One region of the Clostridium sp. LY3-2 genome, then DNA from elsewhere that is predicted to be linked to it. Evidence: predicted binding sites of a transcription regulator. Region 1 holds the regulator's gene; each other region holds the start of a gene.
The links. Region 1 encodes LexA, which represses DNA repair genes until DNA is damaged. Its sites were predicted from a motif close to CNAACANNTGTTNG; they were not measured.
Positions count from the first base shown of each region.

Region 2: the regulator LexA is predicted to act here: its motif matches at 3,597-3,610, upstream of M4I33_RS02970 (DNA polymerase IV).
Region 3: the regulator LexA is predicted to act here: its motif matches at 2,764-2,777, upstream of M4I33_RS04935 (DNA repair exonuclease).

Region 1 is NZ_JAMDLQ010000041.1:18,535-25,229, reverse strand. Features, by position in the region: gene mutL (DNA mismatch repair endonuclease MutL) at 1-1,061, shown strand, start outside; gene miaA (tRNA (adenosine(37)-N6)-dimethylallyltransferase MiaA) at 1,063-2,001, shown strand; gene hfq (RNA chaperone Hfq) at 2,046-2,288, shown strand; gene M4I33_RS12935 (methionine gamma-lyase family protein) at 2,347-3,639, shown strand; gene lexA (transcriptional repressor LexA) at 3,659-4,264, opposite strand; gene M4I33_RS12925 (hypothetical protein) at 4,410-4,838, shown strand; gene M4I33_RS12920 (hypothetical protein) at 4,914-5,438, shown strand; gene M4I33_RS12915 (tyrosine recombinase XerC) at 5,454-6,449, opposite strand.
Region 2 is NZ_JAMDLQ010000012.1:40,677-47,371, forward strand. Features, by position in the region: gene glpK (glycerol kinase GlpK) at 1-1,068, opposite strand, end outside; gene M4I33_RS02960 (MIP/aquaporin family protein) at 1,102-1,806, opposite strand; gene M4I33_RS02965 (hypothetical protein) at 2,032-2,292, opposite strand; gene M4I33_RS02970 (DNA polymerase IV) at 2,306-3,556, opposite strand; gene M4I33_RS02975 (MetS family NSS transporter small subunit) at 3,697-3,828, opposite strand; gene M4I33_RS02980 (sodium-dependent transporter) at 3,847-5,394, opposite strand; gene M4I33_RS02985 (DEAD/DEAH box helicase) at 5,659-6,695, opposite strand, start outside.
Region 3 is NZ_JAMDLQ010000015.1:42,681-49,375, reverse strand. Features, by position in the region: tRNA gene M4I33_RS04955 (tRNA-Trp) at 61-136, shown strand; gene M4I33_RS04950 (hypothetical protein) at 420-995, shown strand; gene M4I33_RS04945 (alpha/beta-type small acid-soluble spore protein) at 1,122-1,286, shown strand; gene M4I33_RS04940 (hypothetical protein) at 1,686-2,462, opposite strand; gene M4I33_RS04935 (DNA repair exonuclease) at 2,795-3,925, shown strand; gene M4I33_RS04930 (AAA family ATPase) at 3,915-6,659, shown strand.

The DNA of each region.
Region 1 (6,695 bases):
TTCCTTTCTTTGTTTTAAATATAAATATTTATCCTGAATTTATTGATGTGAATATTCATCCAACTAAATCTGAGATTAAATTTAAAGATGAAAGGATTCTTTTTAAAACTGTGTTTGATGCTATTCATACCGCATTAAAAAATGATGTTTTCAACGATTTCAATTTACCTGAAGAAATTAAACAAAATACGCAAACTATTAGTGAGAAGCCAATAGAACTTGAACTTAATTTTTTAGAAGAGGAGTCAAAAATAAAACAAAATTCAAATATAAGTAGTAATGAGTTTATGTTTGATAAAATCGATAAAGAAAGAGAACAATTACTTAAGTTAAAAAATGCATTTTCAAATGAATCTGTAATGAATAATAAAATAGACTTAAATCAAAATGAAGAAAGTTATTCTGAATCATTAGTAAAAGAAGATAATTCTAATAGTTACAATGATAAAGATTGTGTTGCAAAAGAAGATTTAATACCTAAATTTCCTGCACTTAATGTTATTGGTCAATTCAACAAAACATATATACTTTGTGAAAATGATAGTATTCTTTATATTATTGACCAACATGCAGCACACGAAAAAATATTATTTGAGAATTATATGCAAAGTATTAAAAATAAAAACATTGTAGTTCAGCCTTTGTTGATTCCAACTCTAATTGATTTGTCGCAAGATGATTTTGCTTATTTTGAAGAGAATAAATCTATATTTTTAGATTCAGGTTTTGTAATTGAGAATTTTGGTGATTTTACTATTTCGATTAAAGAAGTGCCATATTTTCTAGGAAAGTTAGATGCAAAAAAAATTTTTATAGATATACTAGACAATATTAAAAACTTAGGTAGTGGCAAAGAGATTGAAGTTAAGTATAATAAAATAGCTACTATGGCTTGTAAATCAGCAGTAAAAGGAAATGATTACTTAGATTATAAAGAAATGGTTAATTTAGTAGATAAACTAAGATTTATAGAGGATCCATTCCATTGCCCTCATGGTCGCCCTACTATTATTAAGTTCAGCAGTACTGATTTAGATAAAAAATTTAGAAGGATTGTGTAAAATGATTAAAAAAAATAAAGACATCTTAGTTTTAGCCGGGCCTACAGCGATAGGTAAGACTGAACTTTCAATTAGATTAGCAAAAAAATTAAATGGAGAAATAATATCTGCAGATTCTATGCAAATTTATAAAAGTCTTGATATAGGCTCTGCAAAAGTAACTAGAGAAGAGATGCAAGATATACCACACCATATGATTGATATCATTGACCCAGATATACCTTTTACTGTTGCTGAATATAAAAATATTGCAGCCCCAATAATAAAGGATATTATATTACGAGGAAAGCTACCTATAATAGCTGGTGGTACTGGGTTATATATAAATTCTCTTACATGTAACATGGACTTTACAGAGGCCAAAACAGATATAAACTACAGAAATGAATTAAATAGTTTAGCATCTTTAAAGGGAAATGAATATGTACACTCACTTTTAGCTACAATAGACCCTATTAGTTATAAAAATATCCATTATAATAATTTAAAAAGGGTTATAAGAGCTCTAGAAGTATATAAACTTACTGGTAAACCATATAGTTCATATAACGCTGGTGAAAAAATTTATAATAGTGACTATAACGTACATTACTTTGTTTTAGATATGAATAGGGATGAATTATATAATAGAATAAATCATCGTGTAGATATTATGATGTCAAATGGTTTACTTAATGAGTGTATCCTACTAAAGTCAAATGGATTAAATTTAAACAATCAATCTATTCAAGGAATAGGTTATAAAGAAATATTTACTTACCTTGAAAAAAAAATATCTCTAGATGATGCAGTTGAACTTATTAAAAAAGGAAGTAGAAATTATGCTAAAAGGCAACTAACATGGTTTAGAAGAGATCCAAGGGCAATATTTTTAAATAAAGATATGCTAACTTTAGATCAAATAGAAAATAAAATTATTAATGACATTAAATCTATTTAGAGTTATAATTATAAATAAACAGGATTTTGTGGAGGTGCTAGTAGATGAACAATCAACATAATAATTTACAAGACATATTCTTAAATGGGGCTAGAAAAAATAAAATACCAGTTGAAGTGTATTTAACAAATGGTTATAAATTAAAAGGGTTTGTAAAGGGATTTGATAACTTTACCGTTGTGTTAGATTGTGATGGCAATCAAATGTTAGTATATAAACATGCGGTAACAACAATAACACCTGCAAAACCAATCTTATTCGTTGATAATAATTTAAATAATGAATAAATTATGTAGGCACTTATATGGGTGCCTATTTATTTTTAATAATATCTAGGAGGAATATATGCTAAAAAATACAGAAGAATTAATAATATCTAAATATGGAATTACTAAAGATGCATTTCATATTTTTAGAAGAGCTTTAGAAGAGGTTAGTGATGACTTAAATAGATATGATGAAATAAAAGAGTATAATCAACTTAAAGTTCTAGCTGCATTTCAAGAAGAAAGGATAAGTGATTCTCACTTTACTAACTCAACTGGATATGCATACGATGATATGGGGAGAGAAGGATTAGATAGAGTCTATGCTCGTGTATTCAATACTGAAGCCGCAATTGTTAGACCTCACTTTGTTAACGGAACTCATGCTATAGGAACGGCTCTGTTTGGTAATTTAAGGCCTGAAGATACGCTTTTAGCTATTTCAGGTAGACCATATGATACTTTACATGGAGTAATAGGACTAAATGGATTAAAAGGGACTGGTTCTTTAAAAGATTATGGTATTAAATATGATGAGGTTGATTTAATTGATGATGAACACCTTGATTTTGAAAATATAGAAAAGAAAATTAAAAGTAATGATTCAATCAAGATGGTTCATATACAAAGAAGTACAGGTTATAGTACTAGAAAAGCCTTACAATTAACCGAAATAAAAGAAGCAATTGACCTTGTAAAATCTTTAAATAGTTCAATTATAGTGTTTGTTGACAACTGCTATGGTGAATTTGTAGATATATATGAACCAACTGATTTTGGAGCAGATCTTATGGCTGGTTCTTTAATAAAAAATATAGGCGGTGGAATTTCGCCAACTGGTGGTTATATAGTAGGTAAAAAAGAATATGTAGAAAACGCTGCATACAGATTAACTGTTCCTGGTATAGGTGGTGAATGTGGTGCAATGCTTGATACTATGCGTACCTTATTTCAAGGATTCTTTTTAGCTCCTAATGTTACTATCGAAGCCTTAAAAGGGGCACATTTATTATCAAAAGTAATGGAGCTTTCAGGTTTTTCTTGTAAACCTAGTTCAAGAGAAAAAAGAAGTGATATAGTTCAAACAATCACTTTTGGTGATAAGGATGTACTTATCGAATTTATAAGAGGGATCCAAGAGGCCGCTCCAATTGATTCATATGTAACATGTATACCTACACCAATGCCAGGATATGAAGATGAAGTAATTATGGCAGCTGGAGCTTTTATTCAAGGATCATCGATTGAATTGTCTGCTGATGCACCTATTAGAGAACCATATATTGCATACATTCAAGGTGGACTAACGTTCGATCATGCAAAAATAGGTGCATTAATTGCTTTAAATAAAGTCATTAATGCAAAAAAATAGAGTTCTTATGAACTCTATTTTAATATGCTCTATAAATTCCAACTAACTTACCAACAACCGAACAATCAGTTATAATTATAGGTTCCATTGTATCATTCTCTGGCTGTAATCTAATATGATCTTTTTCTTTAAAAAATCTTTTAATTGTAGCTTCTTCATCAATTAAGGCAACAACTATATCACCATTTTGGGCTGAATTAACCCTTTCAATAATTGCTAAGTCCCCGTCATGAACACCAGCATTTATCATACTATGTCCCCAAACTTTAAGCATAAATAACTCATTGTCATGTTTAATATAGTCTAAAGGAATACTAAATGTATCTTCTATATTTTCAGTTGCTAATACAGGCATACCAGCTGTTATACGACCTATTATAGGGATATTTATCATTTCTTTTTTACCTTGCGATAATTCAACAATTTCTAATGCTCTAGGCTTTGTAGGATCTCTTTTTATCAATCCTTTTTTCTCTAGTCTTTTTAAATGCCCGTGTACCGTAGAAGTTGACTTTAAAGATACAGCTTCGCATATTTCTCTAACTGATGGTGGATAGCCCTTATTTTCAGTATAAACTTTAAGAAATTCGTATATTTGGCTTTGCTTATCATTTCCATCTAGCATATATTGCACCTCACATTCTAATAATAGTATTATAGCATACGTATTTTTATATATCAAACTAATGTTCTTAGCACATATGTTCTTATAGTTTGATATATGTATTTTTTTTTGGTATAATTAGTTTTATTATTCAAGAGGTGATAAAATGAATAGAAAATTTAACGAAGACGATTATTGCGATATCTATGAAAATAAAATTTGTGATAATTGCGGAAAATGTTTAGAAGACTTAGGAATAGACATTCGTGCTATAAAAATCGAAGATATAGCAAAAGATATTGAGGAAAATAAAATTCTTGAAGAAGAGTGGAAAGATATGATTTTCAAGGCTCAAAATATCGATCCATCTTTAGATGAAGAAGATATAAAAAAAGCTTTAAAAGAAGCTTATTCATCACTAAATGTTTCAAACCAAGCTCTAGATGACGATAAAAATGATGAATATGTAGATGCTTTTGATAAAATAGAGTACTTAGATGACTACAATATAAATGAAGAAAATGGAGATTTGGAAGAATTAACAGAAGAAATTTTTCCAGGAGTACGACGCATTATTAAAAAGAACAGAGAATAATTATTCTCTGTTCTTTTTGAATATTAATCTGTAAATAAGTAATACTATTATTGAATGAAAAAGGAGAGTGATAGTATGAAAAATAAATTAATAATAACTCTAATAGCCACTGCAACTATTCTTGGGTTTGCAGGATGTGGAGCAAAAGAAATGGTTGATGATACAAAAAACAAGGTTGAGAATGCAACTGAAAGAGCTACAGATGATATCAAAAATACAACAGAAAACATTAAAAATGATTTTAGTGATGAAATGCTAAATTTAAAACTAGACGATTTCATAAAAAAAGTAGAGGATAAGGGGTATAATGTAGAAAATTTAAAAGAATCTACTGATAAGAACTATAATTTCAATGGGAAATTAGATAAACTTAAGATAAATAATGAAGAAATAATAATTTTCGAATATCCAGATAAAGAATCTTTAGATAAAGAGGTAGATAAAATATCAAACAATAGTTATTTAGCAGATGGAGGGAAAATAGATACAAATAATCCTCCTCAAATATTTAGAAGTGGAAAGTTATTATTCATATATAATGGAAAAAATCAAGAAATAACTAATCTTTTAACTGATATACTTGGAGCAAAAATAAAATAAAAGAATTAACTTCTTTTATTTTATTTTTGCTAAAGGATTTGATTTAACTGCAGCTCTTAAAGTTTCATCATCTACATGAGTGTAAATTTGTGTTGTTGATATATTTTCATGACCTAAAATACTTTGTAATGATCTTATATCAACTTCACCATATTTATACATTAACGTTGCAGCTGTATGCCTTAGTTTATGAGGAGTATATTTTTCATCTTTAAGTCCCGCATTTTTGGTAGCTTTTTTTACCATTATTTCTACAGTTCTTTTATTAATAGGTGTACCCCTGTTAGAAATAAATAAATAGTTCTTATTTTCTAAAGTACACTTAGAAGAGTCTCTAACCTTTAGATATTCTTCTAACGCCTTTAAACATGCTTCATTTAAATAAACAGTCCTTTCTTTATTACCTTTTCCTATTATAGTTAATATATCTCCTGAAATCTTATCTAATCTAATACCACAAAGTTCAGATAATCTCATGCCACAATTTAAAAAGAAGGTAATAATGCAATAATCTCTCTTATAATTTTTATTGCTTTTATCTAACGAATTCAAAAGTTGAATACTTTCATTCAAGTCTAAGTAAATAGGGTGACGCTTATTTATTTTAGGTGATTCCAATTCTAAAGTTGGATTCTCATCAATAACTTTTGCTTTGTTTTGAAGAAATTTAAAAAAAGATTTTAATGTAGCGACTTTTCTAGCTCTTGCGTATGAACTATTTTTCCTAAATTTTTCTAAAAAACTCATAAAAGCATATAATTCAGATAACTTTATCTCTTTTATAAAATCATCATTTACATCAGATATCTCAATTTCTGAGAAATCAACAGAATTATCTTTAACAGAGTTTCTATATAATTTTAAAAATCTGAAAAACATAACCAGATCAACTCTATAAGCTGCTATAGTATTTTCGGATTTCCCTTTAATAGTTTCAAGATAATTTAAAAAATCTATAACTAGCTTAGGTAAATCATCATTTTTTCTTAATTCCGAAAAGTCATAAATCATAATCGAAAAACCTCCTTTAAAATACCTTTTATTTCGCTAAATGGTTATTTAGCGAAATAATTATAACTAATTATATCATATAATCGATTATCTTTCTATTTTTATATATCTTTTTGATAATTTGAATTTCAGTTATATGAAGGTTTAAGATTTATAATAACTTTTAATTATACTTTTCTACGTAATAATAATTTTCAAATTTTCTATTACGTCTAAACGTGCGAACACAAGTTCCGACAACTTAAC
Region 2 (6,695 bases), on a different contig from region 1:
ATCCCAATAAGGTGCTCCTAGTCCAACAAATGCAGGAACTACATAGACTCCACCATTATTTTTAACTTTTTTAGCAAAATATTCTGAATCGGCTGCATCTGTAATTAATTTCATCTCATCTCTTAGCCATTGTATAACTGCACCACCGACGAATATTGAACCTTCTAAAGCATATTGAACGTTGTCTTTTGTACTTGCTGCTATAGTAGTTAAAAGTCCATGCTTACTACTTACTGCTTCATTTCCTGTATTCATAAGCAAGAAACATCCAGTTCCGTATGTGTTTTTAGCATCTCCTTTTTCAAAGGCAGTTTGTCCAAACAGTGCTGCTTGCTGATCTCCAGCCATACCCGCAACTGGAACTCTAACTCCCCCTGTACCACCAAGGTTAGTATACCCATATATTTCAGAAGAGCTCTTTACCTCTGGTAACATGCTCTTTGGAATATCTAATTCTTTTAATAATTTTTCATCCCATTTTAATTCTTTTATGTTATATAACATAGTTCTTGAAGCATTTGTATAATCTGTTACGTGTACTTTTCCGTTAGTAAGTTTCCAAACTAACCAAGTATCAACTGTTCCAAATAATAAATCTCCTCTTTCTGCTTTTTCTCTTGCACCTTCTACGTTATCTAAAATCCATTTTATTTTAGTGCCTGAAAAATATGCATCCAGAACTAATCCAGTAGTTTCTTTAATATATTCTTCTAAACCTTTTTCTCTTAACTCATCACAAATTTTAGCTGTTCTTCTACACTGCCAAACTATAGCGTTATAAACTGGCTCACCAGTATTTTTATCCCAAACTATAGTAGTTTCCCTTTGGTTTGTTATACCTATTGCTGCTATTTCGTCTTGAGTTATATTTGCTTTAGCAATAACTTCTTGCAAAACTCCAAATTGAGATGCCCAAATTTCCATTGGGTTATGTTCTACCCATCCTTCTTTAGGATATATTTGCGTAAACTCTTTTTGACTAATTCCTAATATATTTTGACCTTTATCAAAAATTATAGCTCTTGAACTTGTAGTTCCTTGATCTAATGCTATTACATATTTTCCCATATTAATCACCTCATAAAATTTTTAAAATGTCTTTTAGAATACAGTTACAAAAACAAATGCTCCAGCTAATGCTCCAACAATAGGTGCAACTACTGGTATCCAAGCATACTTCCAATCTGAATCTCTCTTACCCGGAACAGGTAAAATAGCATGTGCTATTCTTGGCGCTAAGTCTCTAGCAGGGTTAATTGCATACCCTGTTGTACCCCCAGAGCTTAAACCTATAGCCCAAATTAAAAGCCCTACTGCAAGTGTGTTTAAACCATTTGCCATTTCTACATTTCCAATCCCTAAAATACCAAACACTAATAAAAATGTTCCGAAGAACTCACTTATAAAATTAAATTTACTATTTCTTAGTGCTGGACCTGTACAGAATACTCCAAGCTTCCCATCTTTATCATCTGTTTCTTCAAAATGATTGTAATATTGAAGAAATACTAAGACTGCTCCAAGGAATGCCCCTATCATCTGAGCTGTAATATACATAGGAACTTGACTCCAAGAGAAATCACCTATTGCAGCTAAAGCTATTGTTAAAGCTGGATTAAAGTGAGCTCCGCTAGTTGCTCCAAATATAAATGCTGGTATTGCAACTGCAAATGCCCAACCAGATGAAATAACCATCCACCCTGAATTATGTCCTTTAGTTTTTTTCAAAACTACGTTAGCAACAACTCCATCCCCTAAATAGATAAGGATCATTGTTCCTATCATCTCTGCTAAAAAATTGACCATGTTCATTTCCTCCTATAATAATGCTTTTTTTCTATATTAATTAAAATTAAAATAGGCAAAAATAAAAAGAGAGCCCGCAAAGAAAACATCTCTGTCATCTATGCTAAACTCTCCTTCTCTTCCACATAAATTAAAGAAAATTTTATGAATCTTATAATTTGAAAACATTTACAGTATTATTATATCACGCTCGTCCTTAAAATCAATCTATTTTTTATTTTTTGTTTAATTTTTAAAAAACAAGACCCATCTGTTAGATAAAGGATCGTATTTTATATCATATATAGATTTAACATCATTAATAGTTGATGTGCATGTAAATGTCCAAGTTGGATTGCCTCCAAGCTTTTTAAATTCCCTATTTAAAATCTCATCTATAACAACTACCCTAAGTTCTCCCTCATCTTCATATCTAAATTTAACTGGTCTAATCTTACCTTTTTCATCAAACCAAGCAATAACTTGAATTACTTTAGAAACTTTCATAATTAATCAACTCCTATAAAATACTTCCCATCATCATATAATCCTCTTCTTCTAAAACTCCTCCACTAAGGGGTTTAATTTCTGAATTGATAAAAGTAGATCTAAAAACTGATTTATTACCATATCTAAATCTAATTTCATCAATAGTTTTATCAAGTGCTCTTCTTTTATCTTTTTTGTCATCATCAAATAAATTCTTTTGATAAAATTCATTAGAACAAAGCTTAGAAAACCTTACTCCTAAGTGCCTTATCCCTTCACCTTTCCAAACCTCATCAAAAGCCTTTGTTATCTCTTTAAACAATTCTTCTGTAGAATCTGTTGGTGAATTTAAAGTTACTTGGTGCGAATACCTTATAAATACATTAGTTTTTATAGAAACGTGAACTAAAGTGCACATAGTTTCATTTTTTCTAAGCCTCATAGAAGCTGTTTCAACTAAAGATAATAACACCTTTAAAGCATCTTCCCTCTTAAAAATATCAAAAGGGACTGTAGTTGAATTTCCAATACCCTTAACTTCAAGATAATTTTTATCCCTAACCTTTGAATTTTCAATACCATTTGCATAGTTATATATAACTTTTGCATAGCTTTTAAACATATGATTTAAAATATCAAAGTTGTAATGCGCTAAGTCACCTATAGTTTGAATATTAAGCTTTTTTAGCTTTTTTTCAGTTCTAATTCCTACCATAAATAAGTCCCTTATAGGTAATGGCCACATCTTATCTTTTATTTCTTCTTGAAATAGAGTATGAATCGAATTCTTTTTCTTAAAATCACTAGCCATTTTTGCTAAAAGTTTATTTGTGCTTATACCTATATTTACTGTAAAGCCTAGCTCTTTTTCAATCCTATCTTTTATCTCTATAGCTTTATCCATATAATTATCTTTTAAATGGCTCATATCCATAAAAACTTCATCTACTGAATATCTTTGAATAAGCGGAGAATACTCTCGTAAAAGCTCATACATAGCATCACTACATCTCATAAAAATTTTATAATCTGGCGGATACACTTTAAGGTCTTTACATCTTCCTAAAGCTTTTACAACAGGCTCCCCTGTTTGAATATTATATTTTTTAGCAGGGATAGACTTTGCTAAAACTATACCGTGACGCTCCTTTATATTTCCTCCGATTATTGAAGGAATAGTTCTAATATCAATATTATCTTCTCCAAACTGAAGTCTATGAACTGCTATCCAAGATAAATAAGCTGAATTAACATCTACATGAAAAATTATTTTATCATCCATTTTACCGCACCTTCTAAAAATATTTATATTAAAATAATACCGAACATACGTTCTTTTGTAAATAGTAAGTTTTTGGATAGAAAAAAATTAAGACTTATGTTTTTAAAATTTTAAACATAAGTCTTAATTAAAATATTATTTTATTTATTATTTTTAGCTTCTTCTAAACTAGCTTTCTTTTCGCTTTTTATAAGCATTGTCAAAGATACAGCTAAGCCTCCCCACAAGACTGTTGCACCTATCAAAAAGAAAGCTATCGCTACTTTTGTCATATAAAAAAGCCCCCTTTTTTAAACATCTAATTCTAAATTATTATTTAATTCCTCTTCTAAATCATCCTCTTTAACCTGCTCATCACTAACTTTATTAGCCTTCCAAGGCTTTTTAGTTATAACGAGTGCTACAATAATCCCAAACCCTATTACGCTCCATCCATAAGCTAAAAGCTGACTTACTTCATACCCTCCGTATGGTGCATTGATTTCTTTTAATACATTTTGAACTATCATATAGATTAAAAGAGCTGGTGTGATGAACTTAATAGCTACATCCCACCATTTCCCTATCTTAAAGTGAGAGATAGAATTTGCGTGCTCTCTTAATTCATCAGGTTTCAAAATCCAACCAATCAATATAACTTCAAATAGTCCCACTACAACTATTCCATAGCTATTTATAAATTGATCAACTATATCTAAAATATATAAACCTGCTCCTGTTGCAAATAGCGAGCTAAGTGTTGCCCCAATTAAACACATAGCTGTAACTACCTTTTTTCTGCTCCAACCAAACTTATCATTAAAAGGTGCTGAAACCGCTTCTGTTAATGATACTGACGAAGTTATTCCTGCAAATATTAAACATAAGAAGAATAACGGTCCAAGGAAGTTTCCTACAGTTCCCATAGTACTAAATATCTGTGGAAAAGCTACAAATGCTAATCCAATTCCACTTGATACAACTTCTGAAACTTGTACTCCTTGTGCTGTTGCCATAAACCCCAATATAGCAAAAACAGCTATAGCTGATAAAAACTCAAATCCACAGTTTGCAAAAGCTGTTACAAACGCACTATTATTTATATCAGTTTTTTTAGGAAGGTAACTTGAATAAGTCATCATAATTCCAATAGCTATACTTAATGAATAAAAAACTTGTCCATACGCTGCTATCCAAACATCAGGCTTAGTTACCATCTCCCAATCTGGAGTAAATAATGTATTAAGTCCAGCCATAGCCCCCTCTAAAGTTACAGCTCTAACTGCTATAATTATCATTATTAAAACCAAAGTTGGTAATAAAATCTTATTTACTTTCTCTATTCCCTTTTTAATACCCTTATAACAAACTACCCAGTTGATAACCCAAATAACTGCCACTCCAAGGAGTACATACCAAACTACTCCTCCTATTTGAAACGGTGATTCACTTAAATTAAGGAAGTCACCATTGAAAAATGAATTTGCATCACTTCCCCAGCCCTTTTTAAAACTAAGTACAAAATAATTCATAGCCCAACTTATGATTACTGAATAATACGCTACTATAATTGCTGATGTTATAGTTGGCCACCACCCAAGCCATTCCCACTTTTTAGATGCTCTTGCTATTGCAAGTGGTGTAGATCCTTTGTACTTATGCCCCATAGAATATTCAAGGATTAATAACGGTATACCTGCTGTAAATATTGCAAAGAAATATGGTATTAAAAAAGCCCCTCCACCATTTTCATATGCAACATAAGGAAATCTCCAAATATTCCCTAGTCCAACAGCTGAACCTATAGCTGCAAGTATAAATCCAATCTTTGATCCCCATTGTTCTCTGTTTTCTTCCATTAGCTTGCCCCCCTTTTTAAAATTATCAACCTATCACTTTTATTTTCTTTTTGTTGATAATTTAATAATTTATTTCTCTATATGTAAATATATTATTTATAATATTATATTATTTTTGATAAATTTCAATTGTTTCTTTTGTACTTGTACACAAATTCCAAATTTGTTCGCCATTCGTATACTTTTTTTACCAAATACCTCTTTTAACTCAAATTAATCAAGCTATAAAAAATAGCACTAACAAATCTGTTAGTGCTATTTTCACTATATAATAATACTTTTATTTGCTTTATTTATAATATTAGCTGGTATTTCTTCATTAAGTTCAAATATAAAACTTATCGGTTTATTACCTTTGTGACTTCTGTATTCACAAGTTCCTAAATACATAAAACTTTCTGTAATACCATCTTTTTTACTATTTTCTCTTACAAATAATAATATCTTACTATTTAATTTTTTATGGTTAATATATCTTTGTCCTGTATTACTTTCTACAGAAGTAGTGCTTTGACTCTGCCAATGGAATAACTTATCATTTATTGCATAGTCTTCATAAAGGGTAGATGGTGAAAATTCTTTATCGCTTTTATTTAATGTTATAAAAAACGCATCTAATTTTTTATCTTTAAAATACTTTACCCCTTCTCTAAAACTTGGCTTATTTTCATTATAATATCCTAAGGCGGCCATAATTTGATTTCTACTATACACGCAATGTAAGTCTAAAGGACATTCAAATCCTAAATCTACTTTTTTATCTATAAATGAAATATTATTATAGTTAAATTCTAATATTTCTTTAACTTCATTTATCATATTTGTGTTTTTTAATAAATCATTTATACCATCTTTTAAATCTGTATATCCTAATTTTTCGGGGCTCGCATCAAACATTGTGTAATAAAACATATATGCCATTAAGATATCTTCACTGCTCATATTATTAAATTCTACTCTTCCATTAATTAATTTTAAAATAAAATCAATAAACCTTCTTGAATTAATACTAAATAAGTTTTTAAGCTTTTTAGTCATATCTTTTTCTAAATTTTCATTAAAATCTTCTTTCTCACCTGCATCAACTAATAATCTACTAAAACTCCTATCACCTGATTTACCATAAAAATCTATCAAAGATAGGTTATAGTAAGATATAAAATTATAAAAATTAAGTTCTAAATCTGTATCACTTTTAAAATTCTTTATTTTAGAAATTAAATTTCTTTTATTATTAGTTAAACTTTTTATATTTTCTAAAATATATTCTTTTGCTCTCTTTTCTAGCTTAATATATGAAC
Region 3 (6,695 bases), on a different contig from region 1:
TAAACAACAAAAAGTTATTATTGACAGGCTAAAAATATTATGTTAAACTAACAGAGTCTTAGGGGTATGGCTCAATTGGTAGAGTAGTGGTCTCCAAAACCATTGGTTGTGGGTTCAAGTCCTACTGCCCCTGCCAAAAGCACTTAACGTTTGTTAAGTGCTTTTTTTATCGTTAAATGACGAAAAAAGTAGAAATTTGAATGTGTTAATAATTTGTTTAAATTTTTTTTATTAACATTGATTAAAAAATTAAAAAAATATGTATAAAATAAGTACGAATTATATATAAATAGCTTTTAAAAGTCTAAAAAGTAAAAAAATAATATAAAAAGTTAAAATTATATTAAAAAATATGTTATAATCTGAAATATAGAGAGCGGTAGGAGGAATAATATGTATAGAAAAAATATAAAAAAATTGTGTTAATCACAATTTTAGTTATAGCTGTTTCTATAGGGTTTACGACATTATATTTCGGATCAACAAAAACAGAAGCAGAGGGGAACGTTTCTAATGAAAGTTCACAAAGTAAAACGGATGATGTTAATGATGTAGTAAAGACGATAGTAGAAATGAATTATCAGCCTTTAACATCTATGGTAAAAGAAAACACTGAAAAAGGTTATCTTGTAATAGATGCAGATAAAGATACTATAACATGCAACCTTCACAGAATACTTGAAACTGCAAAAAATTTAAAAATCAAAATAACTTTTTTAAATAATGATGGTGTTTTTAATGAAGGAACATCTTTTTTCGAGTTAGTGGAAAAAGATGGACATACTGTATTACCACAATATATAGAAATTGAAGATATTTTAAATCAAAATAACGTTAAAATAATAAGAAATAAAAATGATATTGAAAGTATTGATAAAGAAGATGCTGCATTTATAATTAATAGCGATAATATCAAAACAGATTTTGTAAAGCAATTATCAGATGAAGTAAAAAATTTAGAAGGCAAAGGATATCATTTTAAAGCTTTTGTTTAATAGAAATAGATTCTTTATATTCCATAAATTACTACGTATTCAATTTATCTTATGAGAGATAATAAGAGTGTAAAGTAAATCAAAAGATTTACTTTAACAAAACCAATCGCAAAGGAGATGGACATTATGTCAAAGAACAAAGTTTTAGCAAACTTCAAAAACGAAGTAGCATCTGAACTAGGAGTACCATTCAAAGAGTACAACGGAGATTTAAGTTCTAAACAATGTGGATCTGTAGGTGGCGAAATGGTTAAAAGAATGGTAGAAAAATATGAGGATTCTCTAAAGTAGTTTGTAAGCATATATCGTTAGATATGTTTGTAAGCTGACTCGAAAGAGTTTTAGGGGAGAAATAAAGGGAAATTAGCTTTTATCTAAGCAATTAACCCGATATTTTTACTACCTACAAATTCAAGGGAGGTGCTAAGAAGAAATGTATATTTCATCTTAGCACTTTTCTTTTGCATTAAAGTTAGTTTAATAAGAATTTTAGTTTTTTAGGTATAAGGAGTATGTAAAATATTTTTTATTTTTATTTTTAGTAGGGTATGTGTTGTATTTAATTGTGTGTACAAGATAAAAATATACTACTAAAATGAAATTTACATTCTTTAAATATATAAAGTATAAGAAAACTATTATTAAGTAATGTATTAAAGCTTGTACCTAAATATAAAAATAATAGAAAACTTAAATGATTAAGCATTTTAAAATACTAGAAAAGGTGAAATTTTCGCGATGAATATTTTGGAATACGCAACTAAACCAACTAAAATATCTATCATAATATTTTGTGGCAATCCCTTTAAATGCTTTAAGCCAAGCCTTATGCGATAGATAGACATGATTTAACTCACTATAAACTTGTCTTTTTAACTCAGAAGTAATTTCAAATTTTGTTTTTTTATTAATATTAGTAGCGATAGTTTTAGAATAAACATCAGTTCCAATTAGACTATCTTCTAAATGAAACGGAAATTTTTCTTTGAAATTATTTCTAGCTAAATGAATATTAAATTTATTATCTAATAGAATCTTTCCAAAAATATTATGAGTTAATGATTTCGTACAACATATTAAATGTTTTTTTCTAGTGGGGCTATAAATTTTAGTTCCCTTTCTATTTTCTTTTATCCAATAAGTTTTTATTCCAATATTTATACCTGAATTATCTATTTTATTTTCTTTATTGATTTTTCTAAGTATCTTATGTCTCCAATAAAAGGCAGTCTTTATATTTATTTTAAGAAGGTTTGAACATAATCTGATAGAATAGCCTTTATTAAATAATTCTATATAAGAAGACCAAATTTCATCTGATTTCTTAGAATAATAGCTAACGGATTCATATCTTTTAGAAAAGGTTTTAAGGCAATCTTTACAAAAAAATCTTCTTTTATTTTTATAGAATCCATGTTTTCTAAAATTATTTGAATTGCAATGAGGACAATGGGTAATTTCATTCATAACATCACCTCCATATTAGGATTATTGACCTTATAAAATTAATTATTCAAAAAATTATAAAATAAAGATTGTCTACACAATTTTGTAAAACACAATGTTTTAAATAGTTAATAAGTTTATGATTAAATTGGATTTATTAAAGATGATATAAATAGTATAAAAGCATGTATACACAATATTATGGAACACACAGTTGAGTATTTTAAAAGAGGTTAAAAAATACATATAGAGGATCATGAAAGGCCAAAAATTATCAATTAGTAAGTAATAGGAGATTTACATAAAAAAATATGGTAAACTGAGAACGGGAGTTCGTTAAGGAGGAGTTTGATATGAAAAAAATTAAAATATTACATTCAGCAGATATACATTTTGATACTCCTTTTAAAGATTTTGATTTAAAGAGTGCAGAAAATAATAAAAGAGAGTTAAAAGAAGTATTTACAAGAATTATTAACATAGCTAATGAAAGAGATGTTGATATATTACTTTTAAGTGGGGATATATTTGATAATTATACTGTAAAAAAAGATACATTAACATTTATAAAAGAAGAAATAGAAAGATTAAAGCGAGCAAGAGTTTTTATAAGTCCTGGTAATCACGATCCATATAACTTTAAATCTTTTTATAAATTAGTAGACTGGCCTAAAAACACATACATATTTAAAGAAAAGCTTGAAAAGGTAGTATTAGAAGATTTGAAGGTATGTGTATTTGGTGAGGCCTTTAATGAGAATTATGTGCATGAATCTATGCTAAAAGATTTAAATGTAGATGAAAATTACATTAATATTGGTGTTATTCATAGTGAAATTACTAAAGGAAACACTACAAATGAATATAATCCTATTTCTTTAGATGATATAGAAAAAAGTAATTTAGATTATTTAGCATTAGGACATAGGCATAAATATGTTGGGGTTTTAAAAGAGGGGAAGACTAGCTATGCTTATAGTGGGTGTCCTCAGGGAAGAGGTTTTGATGAACTTGATGAAAAAGGAGTACTCTTATTAAATATAAGGAAAAACTTCGTAGAACATGAGTTTATTAAAACATGTATAAGAGAATATAAATCAGTTGATATAGATATAACTGGAGTTAAAAATTACATCCAACTTAAAAATAGGATTAAAGAAGAACTTGAAGGGTTTAACACAAAGATAGATATATTTAAGATAAATTTAGTTGGAGAAATAGATTCTGATTTTAATATAGATGAAAACATATTAAAAGAAAGATTAAAAGATAAATTTTATTTTCTTAAAATAAAGGATAAAACAAAAGTCTCATTAAATTTAGACTCTTTAGGAAGTGAAAATTCTATAAAAGGTATTTTTGTAAAAAAACTTAAAGAATCAATGGAAGAAGCAGATGAGAATGAATTAGAGGTTATAAATTTAGCTTTAAAACTTGGACTTTCAAGTCTTACAGAAGAAGAGGTGAATTTAGATGATTATTAAAAAAGCCATAATAAATAATTTTGGAAAAATAAAAGATAAAGAAATAGATTTAAAAGATGGGCTTAATATAATTTATGGTGAAAATGAGAAGGGAAAAAGTACTATAGAAAACTTTATAAAAGCTTGGCTTTTCGGATTTTCAAATGTACGTGGAAATAAAAATAATCTAAGAAAAAAATATATGCCTTTTACGGGAGAAAAAATGAGAGGTGAACTTATAGTTTCTTTTGAAGGAAGAGAGTATATCATAAAAAGAAGCTTTGGAAACACCAAAAAAGATGATGAATCAATAATACTCGATAGTTTAACTGGGGAAGAAATAAAAGAGATAAATAAAGATGCACCTGGAGAGTATTTTTTAGAGATAAACGGAAATACCTTTTCAAAAACACTTTTTATACCGCAGCTTGGAGTGCAAGTTTCAAAAGATAAGGACGAGCAAATAATAGAAAAGATTATAGAGCTTTTCGGGTGCGGCGAAGGGGAAGTATCTGTAGATAAAGCTATAGATAAACTTAAAGAAAATAGAAAAAGTATAACAACTACAAGAAAGTCAGGTAGGCTTGATATACTTAAAAATAGATATAACTATGTAATAGAAGAGAGATATGAAAGCTACAATATAGCAGAAGAAAATTTAGAAAATGAAGAAATGCTTCAAAAAGAAAAAGAAAAGAAAGAATTATTAAAAGAAGATATAAAAAAATTAGACCTTTATAAAAAGCATAACAAAAAGATGCAGCTTCAAAAAGAGTATAAAGAGATAAGCACTTATCTTAAAAGAAGCGAAAATTTAAAAAGAGAAGAAGAAGAGCTTAATAGAGATTTAGTTAAAGGAAATGGTTCTATTACTATTTCTTTTATTGATGAACTAGCTAGTGATAATAATAGATACCTAGCGCTTTTAGATACTAAGTGTGAGAAGGAGCTAGATCTAAGATCTTTAAAAGAAGAATATGAAAAAAATGTTTTAGAAGATAAAAGCTTTGAAGTTTTTGATTCTATGGATGATGGAATAAAAGAAAAATTAATTAAGCTAAATTTAGAACAAGAAACTTTAAAAGATAAGATTTTAAAGGGTGATGCTTTAAAGAAGTCTATAGACGATGAAGAGATTAGATTAAGTCAAAAAAAGAAATTCTTAGGGGATATCATTAAATTAAAAGATAATAAAGATGAAATAAAAGATTTATTTAACCTTTATGAAGAAAGATTAAATATGCTAAAGGGTGCTATAACTAAAGCACCAAACAGTGAAAAGATTAAAAATAATAAGGAAAAGGTTCGAAAAGAGAAGAATATTTCCGGGGGAATAATAATAGCTTCTATTTTAATCTCTATTTTAAATCTTTCTATTTTAGGGGGAGGAGCTTTATTTTATATTATTTCTTTTATATGTTTAGCTTTAGGGGCAGCACTATTTATTAAATCTAATAAAGAATTAAACAATATAAATAGTAAGGGAAAGTTATTAGACGAAGTAGATTATTTAAATAAAGATATAAAAAATATTGAAGATAAATTAAATGGATATATGGATACTATAAATTGCAATAGTTATGAAAATCTTTTAAGGGCTATAAATTCTTTAAATAATTATTTAGCCTTAGAAGAGAAAACTTTTATAGTATTAGAAGAGAGAAGAAAAAATTTAAATGATTTTGATGTAGTAGCCCTTAGAGAAAAGTATCTTCAAAATTCAAAAGTGATAACTTCTATAATAAAAGTTTCAGGTGCTAATAGCATAGAAGAAGTTTATGAAAAATTAGATGCTTATAAAAAGGTAAAAGATAATACTATAAATTTAGAGATACAAATTAAAACTAAGAGCGAAGAGCTAGATAGAATTAATTATGAACTTCAAAGCAAAGAAAAGAATATAAAAGAAAAACTTATATATATGAATATTGAAGGAATAAATTTAGTTAATCTAGACGTATATTTAAAAGATGTTAGGGAAAAACTAAATAAAAAAAGTGATTTGGAAAATGCTTTAAAAGGTGTAGAAGAAACTTATAAGGTTTTATTAAAAGATAGGGATATAGATTCTATAAAAGAAGAACTTAAAGATATTCTTAATATTGATGGAGAGTATTCTTATAAAAATGAAGAGGATATAGAATTAGAAATAAGGTCTAAATCTAATGAGCTTATTGAAACAGAAAAAAGAATTAAAGATTTAGAAAACGAAATAAAGAGTAGTTTTTTAGGTAGAAGAGATATAAGTAGAATAGAAGAAGACTTAAATAATATAACAGAAGAGATTTCTTCTTTAGAAATAAGGCTTAAAGCTATAGATTTAGCTATAGAAACTCTTTTAGTTTCAGGTAGAGAAATTAAAAACAACTTTGGACCAACTCTTAACAAAAAGATCTGTGAAAACTTCAAAAAACTAACTTCTGATAAGTATAAAGAAGTTAAATTAAATGATGATTATGGAATGTTAGTTAGAGATTCAAAGGATATGTTTAATTCTGATTTTTTAAGCTGTGGTGCAAACGATCAGCTTTATTTAGCCCTTAGAATTGCGTTTATAGAACTTATCTTTAAAAATGCTAAAGTTCCTGTAATTTTAGATGATACCTTTATACAATATGATGATATTAGAAGAAAAAATGCAATGCATCATATAATGCAAAAAGGCTTTGAGCAAATAATATTATTTACTTGTCAAAAGATAGACCTTAAAATAGCAAAAGAACTAGAGCTTGAGTTTAATTATATTAGTATATAAAATTGACAAAGTTTCTAAATTATAATAATATTACAC